DNA from 4 places in the Anaerobacillus alkaliphilus genome. Region 4 is predicted to be linked to each of the others. Evidence: riboswitches for the same ligand, from Rfam matches in the RefSeq annotation. Region 4 holds a riboswitch; each other region holds the start of a gene.
What was found. A riboswitch is a leader RNA that binds a small molecule or an ion and turns the genes downstream of it on or off. The one in region 4 is predicted to bind cyclic di-GMP.
Positions count from the first base shown of each region.

Region 1 (5,185 bases), on a different contig from region 4:
TCTTGAAACAGAGGTTAGCTAAAGGAGGCTTTTCTCCATGATGGAAAGTCGAAAAATTAGGAAATTCAATGGTCATACGTTTGAAGAAGTCGACGACGTGATCGCCATCGAGTATCCATTAACGATCGTTGTCGACGGGGAAGAGTTTGCGACAATGGTATGTACCCCTGACCATTTAGATGAATTAGTGATTGGTTTTTTAGCTTCAGAAGGAGTCATTCGTTTAATTGAAGATATAGAGGCTTTATCGATTGATGAAGATCGCGGTTTTGCTTATGTGGAGTTAGTACAAAAGCAGACCTTTAGCAAAGACTTTTATTCAAAACGATTTATTGGCGCATGCTGCGGGAAAAGTAGACAATTTTACCTTCATAACGATGTGAAAACAGCGAAAACGTTTATGAAGAATATTGAAGTTTCCGTCTCGCATTGCTTTGCCTTAATGAAAAAAATGCAAGAGGAATCCACAGACTTTCAACTAACTGGCGGACTTCATAATGGATCTCTTTGTACGAACAATCAAATCTTGCTATCAAGATCTGATATAGGAAGACATAATGTGTTAGATAAAATACACGGATACTGTTTAAAAAATAAAGTTTCGATCACTGACAAAATGATTGCCTTTAGCGGAAGAATTTCATCTGAAGTTTTGTTAAAGGTTTCAAAAATCGGAGTGGGCATTATTCTGTCAAAGTCGGCCCCAACAACATTAGCAATTAATCTAGCGAATGACTTAGGCATTACCGCTATTGGGTTTGTCCGTGGACAAAGTTTAAATGTTTATAGTCATCCAGAGAGGATTGTTTTGTAGAGAGGGGACGGAAGGACAGGTTCATTGTATTATATTATCCTGGTGCCTTTTCCCTGGCACCGTTCGTGGACAAATCAGTCGATTAGTCCACTTGGTAAGGACATTTCAAAAAACCTTCTAGGAGCAAAGGTGGGTGCCTACCCAGTCCGAACGTATCGGGGGTCAGGCACCTTAATTTTAATAAAGGGGGGTGTAAAGCTTAGTAATAAGGGTAGTAAGGATATGGTTGTGGGAAAATGTATGGCAATAATGCTAAAGTGGCTAACGCTGGAAAAGGATATACTTGGCGTCGGAAACGTCTAAATCTTCTTCTAGGACGTCCATAGCCATAATCATAACCATACCCATAATATTGACGTTCATTCTCACGTTGCTCTGGTTCATCCATAACATCCTCGCCAACAAGCACGGTAACTCCATCCTGACCTACATTTTCAATAATCCCATCAAATGTACTCCCATCTGCAATTGTAAAAGAACAGTGATAATTTAAATATTTATGACAGAGTTGCGGTAACTGCTGTGAGTAACTGTAATTATGTCTATCCATTAAAGACTCACTCCTTTCAAGGTCATGATATTCACCCATTGAAAAAAGGTACCTATCGGTAAACAGTTTTTTTTATTAGACAACATAGGTAAATGCCAGAGCCCTGGTCCGGGACATCTTCACCGTTTCTGGGGCCATCCACCAATTACATTTTAATAGGGCCCATCATTTCCCTCCAATTTAGGTGCCTATTTAGCTGTTTCAGGAATTTACTATGTGTTTTTTAAGTAATTTTGGTTTACGTAGAATTGGAGGTTCGTGTGGTGTTTTATAAATAATATGAGCATTTAGATATAAATACTCGTTTTAAAATTGGTTATAAAGAATTTATATTTTATTTTATTTTATTGGTATAGTTTTGTGGATTATACTCACATATAGTAAATAGTATTTGATATATTCATTTAGAAGTAATATCCATTTCGCTGATTTTTTTGTTGTTTTCTTTTTCCATTGAGACAGAGGGACATCCTTGCCGATTTTAACTGTGGAAACATTCGCTAAGCATCTAACAAGAAAATTAATTTTATTGGGTGTAAGTAATCTACAACCAGAGGGAATATTAAGCTCGATAAAGGAGGGATAAATCTATGCAACCATTAACAACAAAAGAGTTAGAATACATTGTCGATAGTATGTCAAACGAAGATTTGTTAATTAAGCAATGTGTAGCAATCATTGGAAGTACTCAAAATCAAAATGTTAAGCAAGTATGCCAAACAATGGTAAATCAACATCAACAGCATTATCAACAGCTAATGAACGTAATGCAGCAACATCAATCCATGGGAACTAGTCAGACTCAGTAGAAAGGAGAGATTATCATGCAACAACAGCAAATGAATCAACCATCGAATCAACAAATGCAACATATGCCAATATTACAAGATCCGGACATCGTGTATTCTTATTTAGCTGATTTAAAGCGAACAGCTAGAGAATATACGACTGCTGTGACAGAGTCTAATTGTCCTGAAGTCCGTCAGCAATTTGAACAGCTTTTACAAAGTTGCCTTCAAATGCAAGGCCAAGTTTATCAACTTATGTCTCAACAAGGTTGGTACAACACTTCATCTTCAGTGCAAAGCCAAGAGATTATGAAACAAATAACAACTTATCAACAAACCCAACAAAAAACACAGCAGTTAGTTCAAAAATTCGTTCAATAGTTGGTGTAGACACCCTTAGTTATTAAATAAATCATTTGTCAGTCTTGAAAAAAATTTAAAGATAGGAGGAACAGACTGTTCGGTTTGTTCCTTCTTTGTTGTCTGTAGGATAGAGGGACAGGAACATTGTCTAGACTTCAGCTTTCCTCCATGGTGTGAGTGAGACAAGGGACCTGTCCCCTTGTCTATAACTGCCAGTAATCTCCTGAATTAGGAAATGCTGAGTTTGACGGTCGATTAGATTAACATTAAAATTAAATTTATGTACAAAATGTGAAGACACAAAGCCACGGGTCTATGATGATAAGAGTTATGATAGCCTGGCTGCTGGAGACGATGATCAAATACTCCTTCATACAAGGAGTATTTTTTTTACTAAGATAAATGATTGTCGTTTTTAGAAATGTTCAACTTAGTTAGGAGGATAAAAGTTTGAAAGAACTTGATTACCAAGCAAATTCTAATGAGCAAAAAGTTCAACCTAACGTTGAGCAAGACCTCATCAATCAAATTTTATTTGAACAAAATCCTGATTTAATAGCTCATGTTAACTTACAAGGTAAGTTTGTTCATGTCAATAAATCGTTTGAATACGGCCTGGGATATTCCAAAGAAGAATTACTGGGAAATGATTTTAGTAGACTAGTACACCCTGATGATATTGAAAAGGTATGGCAGCAGTTTGAGATTGGTGTAAAGGGAATAGCTAAAGATTATGACATTGTTCTAGTTCATAAAAACAAAGAACTCATCTACGGATTTATCACTTGTCTTCCAATTAGTATTAATTCCAAAGTTGTAGGAATTATAGCCATAGTGAAGAATGTTTCGGATAAAGTAGCAACACAAAAACTGTTACAAAGTTCTGAAATGAAATATCGAAGTATTGTAGAAAACTCTAATTTAGGCGTATTTATTTCCGTAGAAGGATCCTTGGTATTTACGAATTATCAGTTAAATGACTTGTTGGGTTATGAGCAACTGATTCATACCTCTCTATGGAGTTACGTAGTGTTAGAGGATCGTACCGCCATTCTAAACCAAGTGAAACAATTAGAAATAGGACAGTCGGAAAAAAACATTTATGCAAAAGCTGTCCATCTAGATGGTTCTCTTTTAGATGTAGAATTGCATGTGTCAAAGATTATCTATGAAGGGCAATCTGCCATACTCGGAACTGTCATGGACATAACCGAAAAGAAAAAACTATATGAGCTTAACGAATATTTTGCCTATCATGATCCATTAACGGACCTACCTAATCGCAGAATGTTTGAAAAAGAACTTCAAAATCAATTGCTGCTAGCAACCAACAGTCGAAATTCATTTGCGCTTATTGCGTTAGATTTGGATCGTTTTAAATATATTAATGACTCTTTAGGACATGAAGCTGGTAGTGCGGTATTACGAATGGTGACAGATCGATGGAAGCAAATAATACCAAAAAACAGTTTCCTGGCTCGAGTAGGGGGAGACGAATTCTTTTTAATTGTTCCTGGGGCAAATGATACCATTCAAGAAGTAGCAATATCCTTACTTACAACGCTACATGAACCTTTTCAATACAATCATTATGAGTTTACAGTAACGACAAGTGTTGGGATTACGTTCTATCCATATCATGGGACGAATGCTAACTCTCTTATTAAAAATGCGGATGCCGCCTTGTATTATGCAAAGGAAAATGGCAAAAATAATTATCAAATTTTCACACAATCCATGAATGAAAAGACAGAGAAGAATTTTCGGTTAGAAAATGAACTTCGACAAGCTTTACGCTATCAGGAATTTGAGGTCTTCTATCAACCTAGAGTAGATACAGAAGGAAAACTTATTAGTGCAGAGGCTTTACTTCGCTGGAAGCATAAGGAAAGAGGATTTGTTCCACCAAGTGATTTTATTCCGATAGCGGAAGAAACAGGATTGATCATTCCGATAGGTAACCTAGTCCTTAATAAAGTCTGTCAATATATCGTGGAGCTAAAAAGGCAGGGGTATCCGGTAGTACCGATATCCGTTAACATATCAGCAAAACAATTTATGCAAGTAGAATTTATCAGGGAGATTGAGAGTATTCTACATCAAACTGAAGTTGACACTAGGTATTTAGAGTTTGAAATTACAGAAACATTGCTAATTCTTGATGAAAATCGAGCACGCGACACTCTTTCTGATATCCAACAACTCGGTATCCGCGTATCTTTGGATGACTTTGGAACAGGTTATTCATCGTTAGGATATCTAACACAGTTCAGCCATTTAATTTCTGCGATTAAGATTGATCGATCATTTTTCTTTCAGTTCAATGAGAAAAATAAGCAAATTGTAAAAATGATCATTCGTTTAGCACAGGAATTACATTTACGCGTTGTCGCTGAGGGTATTGAAAAATCAGCCCAGCTAAATTTTCTTAAAAATGAAGATTGTCACGAAATTCAAGGATATTTATTTAGCCCGCCTGTACCTAGCAATCATTTTCTTGATTTTGTAGTCATAGGACATATAAGCACTAATAGTGAGTCAACAGGGTAAAAGAGAGTTATGAAAAAGTGAACTAGGATGAGGAGCAAACTGTCAGTTTGCTCCTCTATTTGTTGTTGTGTGAAACAGAGGATAGGTAGGAACCTTGTCTTAGCCTCAGCTTTCCTCCAT
Region 1 covers NZ_QOUX01000047.1:171,611-176,795, forward strand. The annotation lists gene DS745_RS21180 (FdhF/YdeP family oxidoreductase) at 1-22, shown strand, start outside; gene fdhD (formate dehydrogenase accessory sulfurtransferase FdhD) at 41-814, shown strand; gene DS745_RS21190 (hypothetical protein) at 1,014-1,364, opposite strand; gene DS745_RS21195 (hypothetical protein) at 1,955-2,173, shown strand; gene DS745_RS21200 (spore coat protein) at 2,189-2,533, shown strand; cyclic di-GMP riboswitch class I at 2,777-2,865, shown strand; gene DS745_RS21205 (sensor domain-containing protein) at 2,966-5,065, shown strand.
Region 1: linked by a shared signal. The riboswitch ahead of DS745_RS21205 (sensor domain-containing protein) and the one ahead of DS745_RS09800 (hypothetical protein) in region 4 are both predicted to bind cyclic di-GMP.

Region 2 (5,185 bases), on a different contig from region 4:
AATGATCATGAACAACCGTCCCGTTCACGAAATTCGTGATTATGCGATGAAGGTAGGTACGATCTTTCTGGTTGATGATGGTTTAATCAAAGTGAAACAAGGATTGACGACAACAGAGGAAATTCTTCGTGTTGTTACGGAGTAATTTTTTTACTGAGAGTAGGTGGAGAAATGAAAGAGCGAATTGAACTATTAATGAAGGCAGCTTTTGAATTAAAGGCATCTGATCTTCACTTAACAGTTGGAGTTCCGCCAATCATGAGAATTAATGGTGATTTAAAGCAATATGGCAAAGAAGTCCTTAAGCCTAACGATACAGAAGAAATGGCCATGGCCTTACTCTCTAACCAATTAAAGGATACCTTTAAAGATCGTGGTGAGATTGATTTTTCTTATGGAATTCCAAATGTTTCGCGCTTTCGGATTAATGCCTATCACCAACGCTCATGTGTTAGTTTGGCAATTCGAATAATTCCAACCAAAATTCCATCGTTAGAAGAATTAAATATGCCAGAAATACTAAAGAAAGTTGCGACAATTCCCCAAGGGTTAATCCTAGTAACAGGACCAACTGGAAGTGGGAAGTCTACAACGCTTGCAGCAATTATTGATTATTTAAACCATACTTCTAGAAAGCATATTATGACACTTGAAGATCCGATCGAATATTTGCATAAGCACCATTATTGCATCATTAACCAACGCGAGGTTGGCTTTGATACGAATAATTTTGCCAATGCATTAAGAGCGGCACTTAGACAAGATCCTGATGTCATTTTGGTGGGAGAAATGCGCGACTTAGAAACGATTAGTACGGCCATTACAGCAGCGGAAACAGGTCATTTAGTTTTAGGAACATTACATACAACTGATGCTCCTGCAACCATAGACCGAGTCATTGATGTATTTCCGCCAAGTCAACAACCGCAAATTCGAATTCAATTAGCGTCTGTATTAAAAGCGATCGTCTCTCAACGATTATTCCCAACAATAGATAAAACAGGACGTTGTGCAGCAACTGAAATTTTAATCAATAACTCGGCGATTGCCAATTTAATCCGAAATGAAAAGATCCATCAAATCCATAATATTATGCAAACAAGTAAAGCAAACGGGATGCATACATTAGAAATGTCGATCAAGAGCTTAATACAGCAAGAGTTGATCTCAAAAGAAGTTGCAGCTCCTTACCTAGTAGAAAGGGAGCAGTAAGATGGCACAATTTCAATTTGAAGGTCGTACTCGTTCTGGAAAAAAGCAAACAGGAATGATTAATGGCAACACGAAGCGAGATGTAATAGCAAAATTACGAGAACGTGGTGTTGCAGTCACTCAAATTTCGGAAGTAAAGGAATCGGTCTTCCGGAAAGATATAGTCATCGGAAACCCTGTTAAATACCAAGATTTTGTCATTTATTTGCGACAGTTTTCAACCCTGTTAAAAGCAGGTGTCACCTTAGTTGATGCAACGAATATTTTGTCTAAGCAAACGGAGAGTAAATACCTAAGGAAAGCACTTGCAGAAGTTGAGGAAGATATTCGCGCTGGAAATCCATTTTCAGATAGTGCGGCAAAGCATAAAAAGATCTTTCCGCCGATGTTTATTAATATGATGCGCGCTGGAGAAGCAAGTGGAACGATTGATGAAGCATTAGAACGTCTTGCTGATCACTTTGAAAAGCAGTACCAAACAAGGCAAAAGGTATTCTCTGCGATGGCATATCCGACAGTTATTGGGTTCATAGCGATATTTGTTGTGATCTTTCTCTTAACAACGGTTGTACCAACGTTCGCTAATATGTTGCTTAGCTTTGGTGGTGAATTACCTGCAATTACTGTATTTGTCTTAAGTGCAAGTGAGTTTGTTCAATCGTCTTGGTGGCTGTTTATTATCCTAGCAATCGGGCTCTATGTAGCCTTCCTAGTAGTCAAAAGCAAACCAACTAGTAAATACTATTTAGATTTTGCAATTCTTAGACTGCCAATCTTCGGAAAAATGCTACAAAAGGCAGCACTGGCCCGAATGGCACGAACATTAAGTTCATTATTTTCAAGTTCTGTACCAATTTTACAAGCAATTGCGATTGTCGAGAAAGTCGTCGAAAATGAAGTGATTGCAAGAACATTGCAAAAATCACGAAGATCATTAGAGGCCGGTTTGCCATTAACTGAGCCGATGCGAGATCATTGGGTGTTTCCACCTTTAGTTGTTCAGATGATTGCGATTGGCGAAGAAACAGGTTCTCTAGATCAAATGTTATCAAAAGTCGCCGATTTTTATGAAACAGAAGTAGAAAATGCCACTGATCGGTTAAAGTCTTTAATCGAGCCATTAATGATTGTGTTCTTAGCGGCCATCGTTGGTACAATCGTTATTGCGATCATGGTACCGATGTTTCAAATCTATTCCGAAATTTAGTGAAAATAGTAGAAAAATAGTACAATGTATCTAATTTTTGTAGTACAATAGACTTGGAAGTGAAGAAAGATCATCTACAATATGGGCACTTTGATGATCTGGAGCTAGTAGTGCAACCGGCCAGTTTACAATTATTCATGAGCTAAAACCAGTTAAATAGAAGGACAAGCTATCATTTTACATCATAAGAAATATCCTCCTAATTAAAACTGCAGATAGGGATTGAGTAATCGTGAGTGGTTTTTTTATATTTACTAACAAACTTAAAAAGCGAGGGATTTAACATGTTAAAAAGATTAAAAGATCAACGTGGTTTAACATTAATTGAGTTACTAGTAGTAGTAGTTATTTTAGGAATTATCGCTGCAATTGCAGTACCAAGTGTTGGGGGATTGATTGATAATAGTAAGAAGGATGCGCATGTGGCAAATGCTACGCAAATGATAAGTGCTGCCAAGTTGGCGATGACATCAGAGAAAGCATTGCAAACTCAAGCAAATCATACAGATGGATTAAAAATATCTCTTAGATATCTTGTTAAGCAAGGTTACATTGAATTACCAAAAGATCCTGATAACGGAACGTATTCAATGATGGCAGATGCAACAGATGCTAAAACCTTATACGGAACAAGCGCAAATGACCGAGGAGCTTCTTACGTTGTGGTTACTAGAAATACTACTACTAATCAGTATGAATACACAGTTAGATTATTTAATGGTACTCGAGGAGTTAGAGATGGTGATAATCCAGTTGCAGAGGCTAGCTTAGATAGAACACAAGTAAAATAGTTAAATTTAAATAACTTAGATAGTTAAAAGGACTTGATCCCATGGAAATCATACTCCACATCTACCTTTTCCTCCTAGGTCTCATCCTAGGGTCATTTTACAACGTAGTTGGATTACGAATACCTAAAGGTCAGTCAATATTGAAACCGCCGTCTCATTGCCCTTCGTGCAATGAGCGGCTTCGTTTTATCGACCTTTTTCCAGTATTCTCATATCTAGCTTTTCGTGGCAAATGTCGTCATTGTAAAACGAGGATATCACCAATTTATCCTGTTTTTGAATTAACGACAGGTATATTGTTTGCAATCTCGCCAATCTTTGTTGGCTGGTCATTCGAATTACTTATCGCACTTTTACTTATTTCATTATTAATTATCATCTTTGTTTCTGATCTTCATTATATGATTATTCCAGACCGTGTCCTGTTATTTTTCCTGCCTTTATTCATTTTAGGCAGAGTACTTGGGCCAATGGATCCGTGGTGGAGTCCAATTGCCGGTGCTTTCGTTGGCTTTTTCCTTCTCTACGCCATCGCTGTTGTTTCGAAAGGTGGCATGGGCGGGGGAGATATCAAGTTGTTTGGAGTGCTTGGAATTGCTTTAGGTCTTCAAGCAACACTCTTGACCTTGTTTTTTGCAGCCTTTTTAGGTTCAATTGTTGGTTTAGTTGGTATCCTTTTGAAAAAAGTAAAAAGAGGGAAACCAATTCCTTTTGGTCCATTTATTGCTGTTGGGGCTCTTATAGCTTATTTTTTTGGACAGGAAGTTATTGGCTGGTATCTTACACTATTAACCTTTTCATAAAAAGCGATATAATATAGTAGACGTATATGTTTTAGGGGGAAGAATGAATGGCATTTCTTTTTGGTAAGAAACCACCAGTAAATATCATCATAAAGGATCATGTGATTCGTTACGTTGATAGTAAAGCGAACAATCTTCAGTCTATTAAGGAGTTTGGTGAAAGATACCTTCCTGCTGGGCTTATTCGTGATGGAAAGATTGTCAATAGAGACAGTTTAATCAATATCTTAGAGGAATGCGTTGAAAACTGGGGTCTCAAGAAACGCAACGTTAATTTTCTTGTACCTGATTCGACCGTTCTGTTTCGCAAGGTTTCTATCCCTAAAGACGTTGCTGATGATGAAATAAAAGGCTATCTATTTTTTGAAATTGGCACATCCATTCATTTGCCATTTGAGGATCCAATCTTTGACTATCACATACTTGGTGAAATAGAGGATAAAAAAGAGATATTACTTTTTGCTTCGCCCGAAAAAACGGTACTAGAATATGAGCAGTTGTTAGAGACAGTCCAGTTAAAACCAGTAGTTGCTGATTTATCTTCGTTGGCCTCTTATCGGCTGTATCATTATTTAGACCTATCTAAACCTAATGAACACCTTTTATTGCTGCAAGTTTCTATTAACTCTATTAATCTCAGCATTTTTCATCAGCATAAACCGGTGTTTATGAGGCATTTAAACATCGTTGATCTTGACAATTTGTGGTCAGAGAAATTAGACGATAATGGAGATCTAGCGATTTATTGTCAAAACGTCGAGAAGATGACTGGCAATTTGCAAGACAACTTCTTAGAGATAGAACGTGTCATCAACTTTTATAAATTTTCGATAAATCAAGGTAATGCTGAAGTAACGAAAATTTTAGTTACTGGTGATCACCCTTATTTAGATTATATTAAAGAGAAGCTAGCAGAAATGACCAGTATAAACATCATTTCTTTAACGGATGATGAGTTTAAATTAACAAAAGGTGAAAGCATTCCTTATCGTTACCATTTACCACTTGGCTTGCTTTTAAAAGAGGTGTAACGAATGCTTGTTGATATTAATCTACTTCCACAAAAACCAAAGCGAAGTTTAAAAGCAATCATTATTACAGCAACAATCTTAGCAACAGCCCTTGTTTTTTTCATTAGTGGGTATTTTATTTATGATAGTAAAAAAATGAGT
Region 2 covers NZ_QOUX01000046.1:745,333-750,517, reverse strand. The annotation lists gene DS745_RS18910 (GspE/PulE family protein) at 1-145, shown strand, start outside; gene DS745_RS18905 (type IV pilus twitching motility protein PilT) at 172-1,212, shown strand; gene DS745_RS18900 (type II secretion system F family protein) at 1,214-2,419, shown strand; cyclic di-GMP riboswitch class II at 2,466-2,549, shown strand; gene DS745_RS18895 (type II secretion system protein) at 2,704-3,210, shown strand; gene DS745_RS18890 (prepilin peptidase) at 3,252-4,013, shown strand; gene pilM (type IV pilus biogenesis protein PilM) at 4,061-5,044, shown strand; gene DS745_RS18880 (hypothetical protein) at 5,048-5,185, shown strand, end outside.
Region 2: linked by a shared signal. The riboswitch ahead of DS745_RS18895 (type II secretion system protein) and the one ahead of DS745_RS09800 (hypothetical protein) in region 4 are both predicted to bind cyclic di-GMP.

Region 3 (5,185 bases), on a different contig from region 4:
ACCTGATACTAACATAATATAGTATCCATCTTTACTATGTTGTTCTAATCGTTGTAAAACAGTTTCACTTAATTTTTGACTCATTTCCCCACCTAATAAAGAGAAGAAATGGTGAATTTCATTTTTAGATGATTGACCGAAAGATGAGATATAAGATCTCATGGAATATTCCTTCATTTTTTGTTCAGGATAAAGTTTGCACTTGTATGCTACATACACTGGCAGGATTTTCGAGAGGAAGCGGCGATATCTGCCACTGTGCTGTTTTTTCAAATGCTTCATCATTAATGGAAACGTCTCTTCTGGAAATAATGTACCGTCAAAATCAAAAATGGCTACCTTCACTGATTAGCTTCCTTTCTAAATGTTATTTATTGTAATTGTATGATTTTGTTAATTGGTTTTGCAAGCTTAATTTTTAGATAGGAGAAACAAAGGCGGGCATACTACGAAAAAGGAGGTGTGTTTGTAATGGGAAAAAAGGATAATAAAAGTGTAAGTGCACAAGTTGCAGAAAATTCATATGATCCTTCAGATTATCATAGTAATAAAGATGTAGATAAGGGCCTAGCCATTACTCATGAACAAGTAAGTGATATGTATGTGGAAGGTACGATTGATGGTGAGATTGACAATTATGATGAAAAGCTGAAAGAGTTTCCTCGTCGTTCTGGAGAGTAGAGCACTCCCATATAAAATGCGAGCTTGGGGCGGCCCAGGCTCGTTTTATGTTGTAAGACAATAACTCGTGTATAAGTTTTTATCTTTCTGTAAAAGCTATAATTGTTTCATGAGTGCGTAGCTCAACGGTAGAGCAACTAGCTTGCCTAGTATTTAGCTGGTTCAATTCCAGCCGCACTCCTAGCCGTTCCCCATGAAGAAAAGAAAGGAGTTAGAGAAGGATTTTTATCTATTCTCTAACTCCTTTCTTTTTAGTTGGCTCTTTTCGTAAACATTTTTGCTTTTTTACCCTAAAAGGTGAAGATATCAGCCAATTAATTATGTAAGAAAAGAGCAATACTGACTTAATTAATTGTGCATTCTTAGTATTTTGTGTAAAATTCCGGCATTTGGGATTTTTACGAAAGCAACTAACTTTGCAAAAACAGCCTTTTAGTTAGAAAAAATTTTGTTGCGTCCCAAGTCTTTTGCTTTGTACAATAATTGATCTGCCTCGCTAAGGATTTCAACTAATTCATAATTATATTCGCTAGCTTCAACAATTCCTCCGCTTATCGTAATGGACAGGGTGCTGCCTTTGACATTAAACGAATGTAATTCAATCTTAGTACGAATATGTTCAAATATTTCAAAAGCATTATCCTTGGGTATCCCTTTTAGGATTAGCAGAAATTCTTCTCCACCCCAGCGTACTACATAGGAGTCTTTAGGTATTGTTTCTTTTATAATTGAGGCCGTTGTCTTTAAGATCATATCACCGGATAAGTGACCGTAACGATCGTTCAATTGCTTAAAATTATCTAGATCACAAAAAGCAATAGATAAAGGGAGAGAACCTTGTTTTGCTTTGGTAATTTCCTCTAAAAGGGCAGCTTCTCCTCCATTACGATTTAAAACCTCTGTAAGATAATCTATTTTAGAATTTCCAATGGTTTCTTTTAAACGTTCCTGATAAAAGAGAACACTGTACCCTAAGGCAAAGTAGGTAAGTGAATAAACTCCGCCTTGAATCATTTGTAAAAAGGTAACAGTAGACATTGAATAAATGTTAACGAACGTTAGTATGGATGCAGACAGTGCTAAAATAAACAAAGACCGATTATAAAATGACTGAGCTAGGATAGCAACCGACGAGATTACCGGTAAATAATACATCGGGTAAAACGGACTTTCTACGTTACCAGAAAAGTAAATAATGAAGAAAGCAACTAACAGCTGTGTCATATGAATGATGAATGGATACCGTTTTATGTACTTAATTGTGACTAGGTTGAAGATAGAAAGGAATATAAAAAGACCTAAAAGCCACGACCCGTTGCTCGTTCCCCAAAAGTACAAGACAACCCAAAAATATAGATTGCTTTGGAGTACAGCCAGGATTGTCATAACGATTTTCTCTTTTTTATCAATTGATGTAGTCATAATATCACCTCAATAAAAAAACATAAGACTTATTCGTGCCGAATAAGTCTTATGTTGAGCACAATCATTTCCAACATCATTCGGTAACCTAGCTATCATAGTTTTAAAAAACATTAGACCTATGGCTTTGCGTCCTAGACTTTCGTACTAGTTTGCCTTTATCAAATTATTACTATTTTACCATGAATAAGGAACTACTACAAATGATTTATTCTATTAAAACGCCCAGTTTCCATTTCTAAATAAAGGCTCACGTTCGCCGTCTTTGGTAACACCGTCTATGTTCATTTCACTTGAACCGATCATGAAGTCAACGTGAGTGATACTTGTGTTTACACAGTGCTGCTCAAGCTCTTCCTTGGACATTGTCTTCCCGCCTTCAAGGTTAAAAGAGTATGCATTTCCAATTGCTAAATGGCTTGAGGCATTTTCATCGAACAAGGTATTATAAAAAATAATGTTCGAGTTTGAAATAGGAGAGTCATGAGGAACAAGTGCTACTTCTCCTAAGTAATGAGAACCCTCATCTGTTTCGACTAAACGTTTTAATGTTTCATAGCCTTCTTCTGCTGTAAAATCAACAATTCTTCCGTTTTCAAAGGTTATGCTAAAGTTATTGATCACGTTGCCACTATAGTTTAATGGTTTCGTACTTTGTACAACTCCATGGACACCATCTCTTTTTGGAAGCGTAAATACTTCTTCAGTAGGCATGTTCGCGACAAAGTTAACCCCATTTTCGTTATTGCCACCGCCACCAACCCATAGGTGCTTTTCAGGAAGTTCAATTGTTAAATCGGTTCCAGGAGCCTGGTAGTGTAGCTTTGCATACTTCTTCTCATTTAAGTACTCAACTTTATTTAAAAGTTTACTATTATGTTCACGCCATGCTGCGACTGGGTCTTCTAAGTCTGCACGTGTAGCCATTAAGATAGCTTCCCATAGTTTTGCCATGCTTTCTTCTTCTGTTGTATTTGGAAACACCTTCTGGGCCCACTCTTTAGATGGAGCCGCAATGACGCACCAGCTGACTTTATCAGCTTGAACATAGTTGCGATATTTTTCAAGTGCTACTCCTCTAGCTTTATTGGCATTTGAAATTCTTTCAGGATCGACCCCTTTTAGTAGGTCTGGGTTTGCTGCAACAATACTCATAAATGCGGCACCGTTTTCAGCCAATTCTTCAAACCCTTTTGCTTTCCACGCCGGGAACTCCAAGAAAGCTTCGTCAGGGGCTAACGTATACTTTAATAGCGTAAGTTCTTCATCATTCCACTCAATGACGACATCTTTTGCTCCAGCTTCATAAGCTTTTTTAGCTACTAGACGGACAAATTCCATGTTGTTCGTCGGTGCGTTAATTACTAATGTTTGTCCTTGTTGAATGTTAATACCAACTCGTACTGCAATATCAGCATATTTTTCTAAGTTTTGTTCAAATGTACTCACAATCATTGCTCCCTTACGTATGTATTTTAAAGGTATTCAACCTCTATTAGTATCTTACCAAAAGAGGGGTGTAGAGGAAACGTTTTTCAATTCACCCCTCTCGTTATAGGCGCATATCATAGTTGTGACTGAGAGGAGTTGTGGGAGATGAACGAAAAGGAAAACTGCCTTCCCTTAATTGGAGAAAGATTTCCGGAAGTGGAAGTAAGAACAACCTTAGGGAAAAAGAAACTTCCTAATGATTATGAAGGGAAGTGGTTTGTACTGTTTTCACATCCAGGAGATTTCACGCCTGTTTGCACAACCGAATTTATCGAGATCCAAAGAAAAAGCGACGAATTTAAAGCTCTAAATACAGAATTGATAGGCTTGTCTATCGATGGTGTGTTTTCTCATATGAAATGGATTGAATGGATTCGTGATCATTTCCATGTAACAATTGAATTCCCGATTATTGCAGATGAATTAGGTCAACTAGCGAAAAGGTTAGGGATGATTTCCCCAACAGTTGGTCCGTTAACTGTTCGCACTGTTTTTATTATTGACCCCAAGGGACGTATTCGGCTTATGATGCACTACCCACCAGAGGTAGGCAGAAATAGCGATGAACTAATTAGGGTCATACATGCACTTCAAGCCGCTACAGAACATAAAGTGGCGACACCAGCCAATTGGCCGAATAATGAGTACCTTGGTTCTCAAGTAATGGTTCCACCTCCTAGTAACTTTTATAGTGTTCAAAAAAGGTTGGAGGATGCAAAGTTAGGTAACCATCATTGTTTAGATTGGTGGTTCTGTTATAAATCATTAGAAAACAACGAGTCTGGTTGATGTAACCAACTCGTTGTTTTTGTTATTGTCATTGTTTTGGTGTTTTTTGAGAATACATAGGGAAACTATTTATTGGAAGGAGGCGTCAGTTTTGAAAATTTTTAAAAAGATAGTATCCATAATTGCAGCTTTAGTACTGATATTTACGAGTTATGTAATTGTTTCTGTCCATTATTGGTCAATTCGAGATGAAGGAAGACTGCCAGTAAAGACTGCCGTTATTCTCCATGCAGTCAATAATAACCTAATTACAACAGATATGAAGCCACCCAAATTCTTAACACAACCTAGGCCAGCAACATTTGCTCGAGAGGATATAGTAATCACTATTGCTGAAGAAGAGGAAATTCCTGTTCGAATTTATTATCCAAAGAGTGATGGCCCCCATCCAGTCATTTTATATTATCATGGTGGGGCTTTTATGGAAGGCTATGGAAATTTAGAAACACATGATAATGTCATTAGGGCCCTAGCGGTTCGGACTGACAGTGTCGTTATTGCTGTAAGCTATCGTCTAGCTCCAGTTCACGCGTTTCCAACCGCAGTTGACGATAGTTATCATGCCTTACTGTGGGCCGAGGCAAATGTAGAAAAATATAATGGTAATCCAAACCGAATGGCTGTCGTCGGGGATAGTGCCGGCGGCAATCTAGCAACAGCGGTAGCCTTGATGTCGAGGGATTTAGGAGGACCTGAGCTAGTTGGACAAGCGTTACTCTATCCGTTAACAACATTCCAAGACATGCCTTTACAGTCGCGTATTCTCTATGACAGTGGATATTACTTATTATCACGTAATGTC
Region 3 covers NZ_QOUX01000001.1:275,027-280,211, forward strand. The annotation lists gene DS745_RS01415 (HAD family hydrolase) at 1-345, opposite strand, end outside; gene DS745_RS01420 (YozQ family protein) at 472-681, shown strand; tRNA gene DS745_RS01425 (tRNA-Gln) at 793-862, shown strand; gene DS745_RS01430 (GGDEF domain-containing protein) at 1,114-2,103, opposite strand; cyclic di-GMP riboswitch class I at 2,183-2,270, opposite strand; gene DS745_RS01435 (aminopeptidase) at 2,320-3,552, opposite strand; gene DS745_RS01440 (peroxiredoxin) at 3,700-4,383, shown strand; gene DS745_RS01445 (alpha/beta hydrolase) at 4,475-5,185, shown strand, end outside.
Region 3: linked by a shared signal. The riboswitch ahead of DS745_RS01430 (GGDEF domain-containing protein) and the one ahead of DS745_RS09800 (hypothetical protein) in region 4 are both predicted to bind cyclic di-GMP.

Region 4 (5,185 bases):
CATACGAATTGTCAGACGTTAGATACCCTTTTTCATAAGAATACTCAATAATCTTTTGATATGCTTCTGCCAATACAAGGTTTTCGATTTTTAAAGTTGAGAGTAACTCTACAGCTTCCTCGTTATATCCTGTTGCTTTCTCCACTTCCATTTTCTCATTTAACACTAGCTCAAGACTAGGATTTATATCAATCGCTAGTACGTATGAACTAGTGGGTGCTGTCATTTGAAATATCGTGTATGCCATAATTGCTAAAAAGAAAACTGCCGCTACAGATACATATTTCAACCATGATGTTTGCTTCTCCACATGAACATACTGTTCTCCCAATAATGGTGGGGCATTATGAGCAGCTCTAGCAATATTCTTAAACGCCCCATTTGGGCATAGTAAAACAATTTTATCTTCGGTTACTTTTACAACTATTCCTTCTGTACTTAGTTTGCCCATCATGACCGATCCCCTCTTTGAATGTATTGACCCAGCAATATCCACTGTGGATGAAGCTTTAATAAGATCAACGTAACGATATATTTCCGATGTCTTTCAATTGTTTTCACCTTATACCCTGTTTTCTTTACAAACATGGTCGTTGGGAATTGCCTCTTTTTTATAAACTGTTCGACACACTCTTGATCTTCTACAAATCTCTCAACGAGTTCAAACAAACTTTCCCTCGTATCTTTATGTTTAGGAGAAAACTTCTCCAATTCTTCAAAGTTTATTTGGTATTTCTCAAGTTCCTCACTTAGCTCTAGGATCTCTTCTACTAAATCATTTGCTTGTTTTTCCTTTTCATAACGCTGCAACGATTGCTCTACTTCGTAATTTGTTTGAAGATTTCCTTCATCTATAACATTGGCATTTAACGAAACATGCCTTTCATTCTTTTCTTTGCGAAAAAAATCGATCAAATCCCTTTGCACTAATAGATACACGTAATTAAGAAAGGTCCTACCTTTTGATGAGTCATACGTATCAATAGCTTTATTTAGAGCTATTAGACCAATACTTGCCTCTTCTTCACTCCAACTTATATACTTCTTACAAATATGTCCTACGGTATTAAGCACGTAAGGCTTGTAATGACGAATTAACTTTTCACGCACAAACTGATCACCATTTTGGGCACTAGCAGTGTCTTCTACGACATTAGCGGTTTCCATCCCCTACGCCTCCTTTACCGATTTATACGTACATCCTTCTATTATCCTTCGTTTATGTAGTCAAAGAAAGTAAAAGATATTACCAGTAAAACCAACTAACTGAATAACGTATGAAAGAGACTGGCTCAATATACCTAGTGATGGCTTGAGCAAGTCTCTTTTTGTGGCCTTGTATTATGGTCTTCCTTGACCTTGGCCGTTTCCTTTATTATCTTTGTTACCTTTATTCCCTTTATTTCCTTTTTCAGCAGCTTGCTCTAATGTTCTTTCTACCTTCTCTTGTGCTTGCTTTTGTGTTCTTTCAATTTTTTCTAGAGCCTTTTCGTGAGCTTTTGTTTGACCTTTTTCAAGATGTTTTGTAGCACGCTCTTCAGTTCTTTGAATTTTCTCTGCAGCCTTAGTTAACGTTCTTTCTACTTTCTCATTTGTTTTTACAACATGCTTGTTGCTTTCTTCTACTTCTTCTGTTTCTAATTCTGTTGTAACGTCGCTTTCTACTTCAATTGTTTCTTCTACAAGTTCAACTTCTTCTGCCGTTACTAGCTCTTCTTCTAATTTTGCGATCGCTTCTTCAACAGACTTCCAAAGGTCTTTGGCTTTTGCCACACGAGCCATCGCTCTTTCTTGATTAGCCAACGCTTTTCTAATTCCAGCCTTCGCTTGCTCAGGAAGGTTATCTCGCTCTAATAATGCTAGTAGATTTTGACTACGTTTGACGATAATTTGTGCTATTACCTCTTCTAGTTCAGTGATGTCCTCACCAATTTTTGCTGCTTCATCAACGATATTTTCGATAGCTGCTAAATTCTGATCGATGTCTTCAACTAGTTCTCCGACTGCGTTTTCCTCGCCAGTTTCAATGACAGTTTCGATTTTATCAAGGCGATTTTCTGTAAAGCGATCCTGAACAATCACCCTTTGGACAACATTTTTCGTTAGTTGAGCATTTCCTTCAAAGATATGAAATAGCAATTCATCTACACCTGTTTTTTTATTGTCAACACTATCGGCAAAGGTTGCTCCACCCATTGTTAAACCACCTACTAAAATTGCTGTTGATATAATTTTCTTCATCGTTTAGTTCCTCTCCTTGTTCACTTAATAAATTTCTATCATTTCACGAAAATCTTCTATCGTCTCTCTGTTACCTTCAAACATTTCGTCAGGTGTCATCATCGTGACTATTATTTGACGATCTGACTTTTCCTCAATCCATATCTGTGTGCGAATGCTTTCTTCTAGCTCAGTTTTCCAAGCAATAAAATTAAGTCCTTCACCAACGACAGTAACCTCACCTGCACCTGATAATAGCTCTTTCTTTATTTCTGACACAGTTTTTTCTTTTGGAATAACAGAGATCAAACCAATTATATTATCACGCGTAAACTTCACAGTTTGTGAGGTCTCTTTCTCAAGCACCCAACCAGTTTCTGCCTCAATTGATATTCCTAGTTCGGAATTATCGTAGTAGTTATTACCATCACCATTCGGATTGTTATCAGTAACTTCTTCCGTAGCTTTACTACAACCAACTAAAGCAGTCAAAAGAATGATGAGAAATATATGTACTACCTTATGACTCACGTTCTCTCACCTCAAATTTCCCATAATATCATTTTGGCAACTGGCTAACATAGGTTGAACCCTTAGTCCCTGTAGTTTTGCGTCACCACCTTTCAATGGTTTTGCCCTTTACTTGTTTTTTCTTTCTTGCTTATCTATACGGAGAATTACTTCATTTTAAGGGGGGGAATGAAATTTAATTAAACGTTTGTTTAAGAGAGAACTTGTACTTATTTTGAAAAACGTTCATATGAATTATTAAGTAGGGAGGTGCTCATATGGGGTTAGAGATACTTTTAACTCTACTTTACACATGTATTATCGCTTGGATCTTTAGCTTTTTATTTTTGTATCGGAAACACATCTCCACTATGGCTGGGATGATGATTGCGATGACAATTGGGATGACACTTGGTTTATCTTTTGGGACGATTATGGGTCTTATTTTTCCGGAACATTTTTTTGAAATCACGGTCATAAGTATTTTATTTGGTGCAATTATGGGAACTATAGCTGGATTTCCAATTAGTATGATGGCCATTTTAGACGGTTTTCTTTCAGGAGCAATGGGTGGAATGATGGGAGCTATGCTAGGTGTAATGGTTTCGAGTGATATGGCTAACAATGCGATGAACGTAATCATTGTGCTGGCTGCTGGCGTTTTCTTTATTTTGCTATTGATGATGCAAGGTGAAGTAACAGTTAAAGAAAAAGGTTGGAGGAGTTTCTTCTTTAGGAGACGGTTTCCTTTATTTATTGTTATCTTACTGGCCTTTTATTTTACAGATCATTATTCCTTGCCTAATCATCAAGAAGAGACTGACCATTCTCATCATCATCATGAAAAATAATTGTCAATTTTGAATTTTGAATTGTTGGATAGGGCTAGGCTTCGCAGTTCCGTAAAATTATTTTTAATGCAAACAAAGCTCAGTTCAATTTTGAACTGAGCTTTGTTCTATCAATCATAATTCATAATTCATAATTCACAATTCTACTTAACTATCATCACAGGGCATTTCGCACGTTTCGCAGCTTTGTGACTAACCCCACCAAGTACCATGCTTTGTAAACTATTTAGGCCGCGACTACCAATGACCAGGCAATCAAACTCTTGATTATTAGCGAACTCTACAATTGTTTCTCCTGGGTCGCCGTGAAGGATTTTTAATTCATGTGCTATCGATGATTTTTCTAATAATGTAAGAATATCCTTTAGTTTCTCTTTTCTTTTTTCAGCGATATCTTTACTGTCCCCAATTCGTAGCACATCTGATTTTGAGGTTGCTCCATCAACTACATATACAATCGTCACTTTACTTTGTTCTTTTCCCCCTACTAAGTGAATAGCATTTTCAGCTGCTCGTAGTGAATGTGCTGAACCATCAGCCGCTAGCAAAATATGTTCAAACATGAAATAACCCCCATTTTCGTATAATAAAACAAAAGTGCCGGTCATCTAAGATGAACAGACACTTTTGTATGTTTCTAACAGTATACATTAATGGCCAGAATTTTTCGATAAGCCACCAATTTTTTGTACTAATAATGAGCTTTCTTTATTTAACCCGGTAAAATGAACGGTAATTCCACTTTGTTCATATTTCATTTCAACCTTATCTATCGCACCTATCGCTGAGTCATCCCATAGATGGGCTCGGCTAAAATCGATTTCCACTTCTTTAACAGCGTCTTTGAAATCGAAGGCAGCAATAAAGTCCGTAACCGATACGAAGAATAGTTGCCCTTCAACAAAGTAAGTCTTCTTATCACCTGAGTGTGAAAGTTTAGAAGTCACGTGAACCTTTGAAATTTTCGCTCCGAAGAAAATTGCACTTAGAAGAACACCTGTTAAAACCCCAATTGCTAAGTTATGAGTAATTACAACAGTTAAGACTGTAACAACCATAACAGTTGCGTCTGTTCTAGGAATTTTGTGAAGTGTTTTTAATGAATTCCAGTCGAATGTCCCAATTGCAACCATGAACATAACTCCAGCTAAGGCCGCTAACGGAATTTGTACAACAACCGAGCCAAGGACAATAATTAAAAACATCAGGAAAAGTCCAGCAACTAAAGCTGATAAGCGTCCTCTACCACCTGATTTTACGTTGATCACTGACTGACCAATCATCGCACAACCAGCCATCCCACCGAAACAGCCGGCAACAATGTTGGCAATCCCTTGACCGCGACTTTCTCTGTTCTTATCACTATCCGTATCTGTCATATCATCAACGATTTGAGCCGTTAATAAAGACTCTAATAAACCAACAATTGAAAGTGCTAATGCGTATGGAAAAATGATCATTAATGTTTCAAATGTTAACGGAATGGATGGAAGCATAAAAATAGGAAACGTACTCTGAAGATTCCCCATTGTTCCTACATTGCTTACTCCTAAGTTTCCAAAAACTGCGATGACTGTTACAACGATGATCGCTACTAATGTCGA
Region 4 covers NZ_QOUX01000032.1:187,023-192,207, reverse strand. The annotation lists gene DS745_RS09815 (anti-sigma-I factor RsgI family protein) at 1-454, opposite strand, end outside; gene sigI (RNA polymerase sigma-I factor) at 451-1,167, opposite strand; gene DS745_RS09805 (coiled-coil domain-containing protein) at 1,342-2,241, opposite strand; gene DS745_RS09800 (hypothetical protein) at 2,266-2,751, opposite strand; cyclic di-GMP riboswitch class I at 2,784-2,867, opposite strand; gene DS745_RS09795 (hypothetical protein) at 3,009-3,581, shown strand; gene DS745_RS09790 (universal stress protein) at 3,725-4,144, opposite strand; gene DS745_RS09785 (SulP family inorganic anion transporter) at 4,232-5,185, opposite strand, start outside.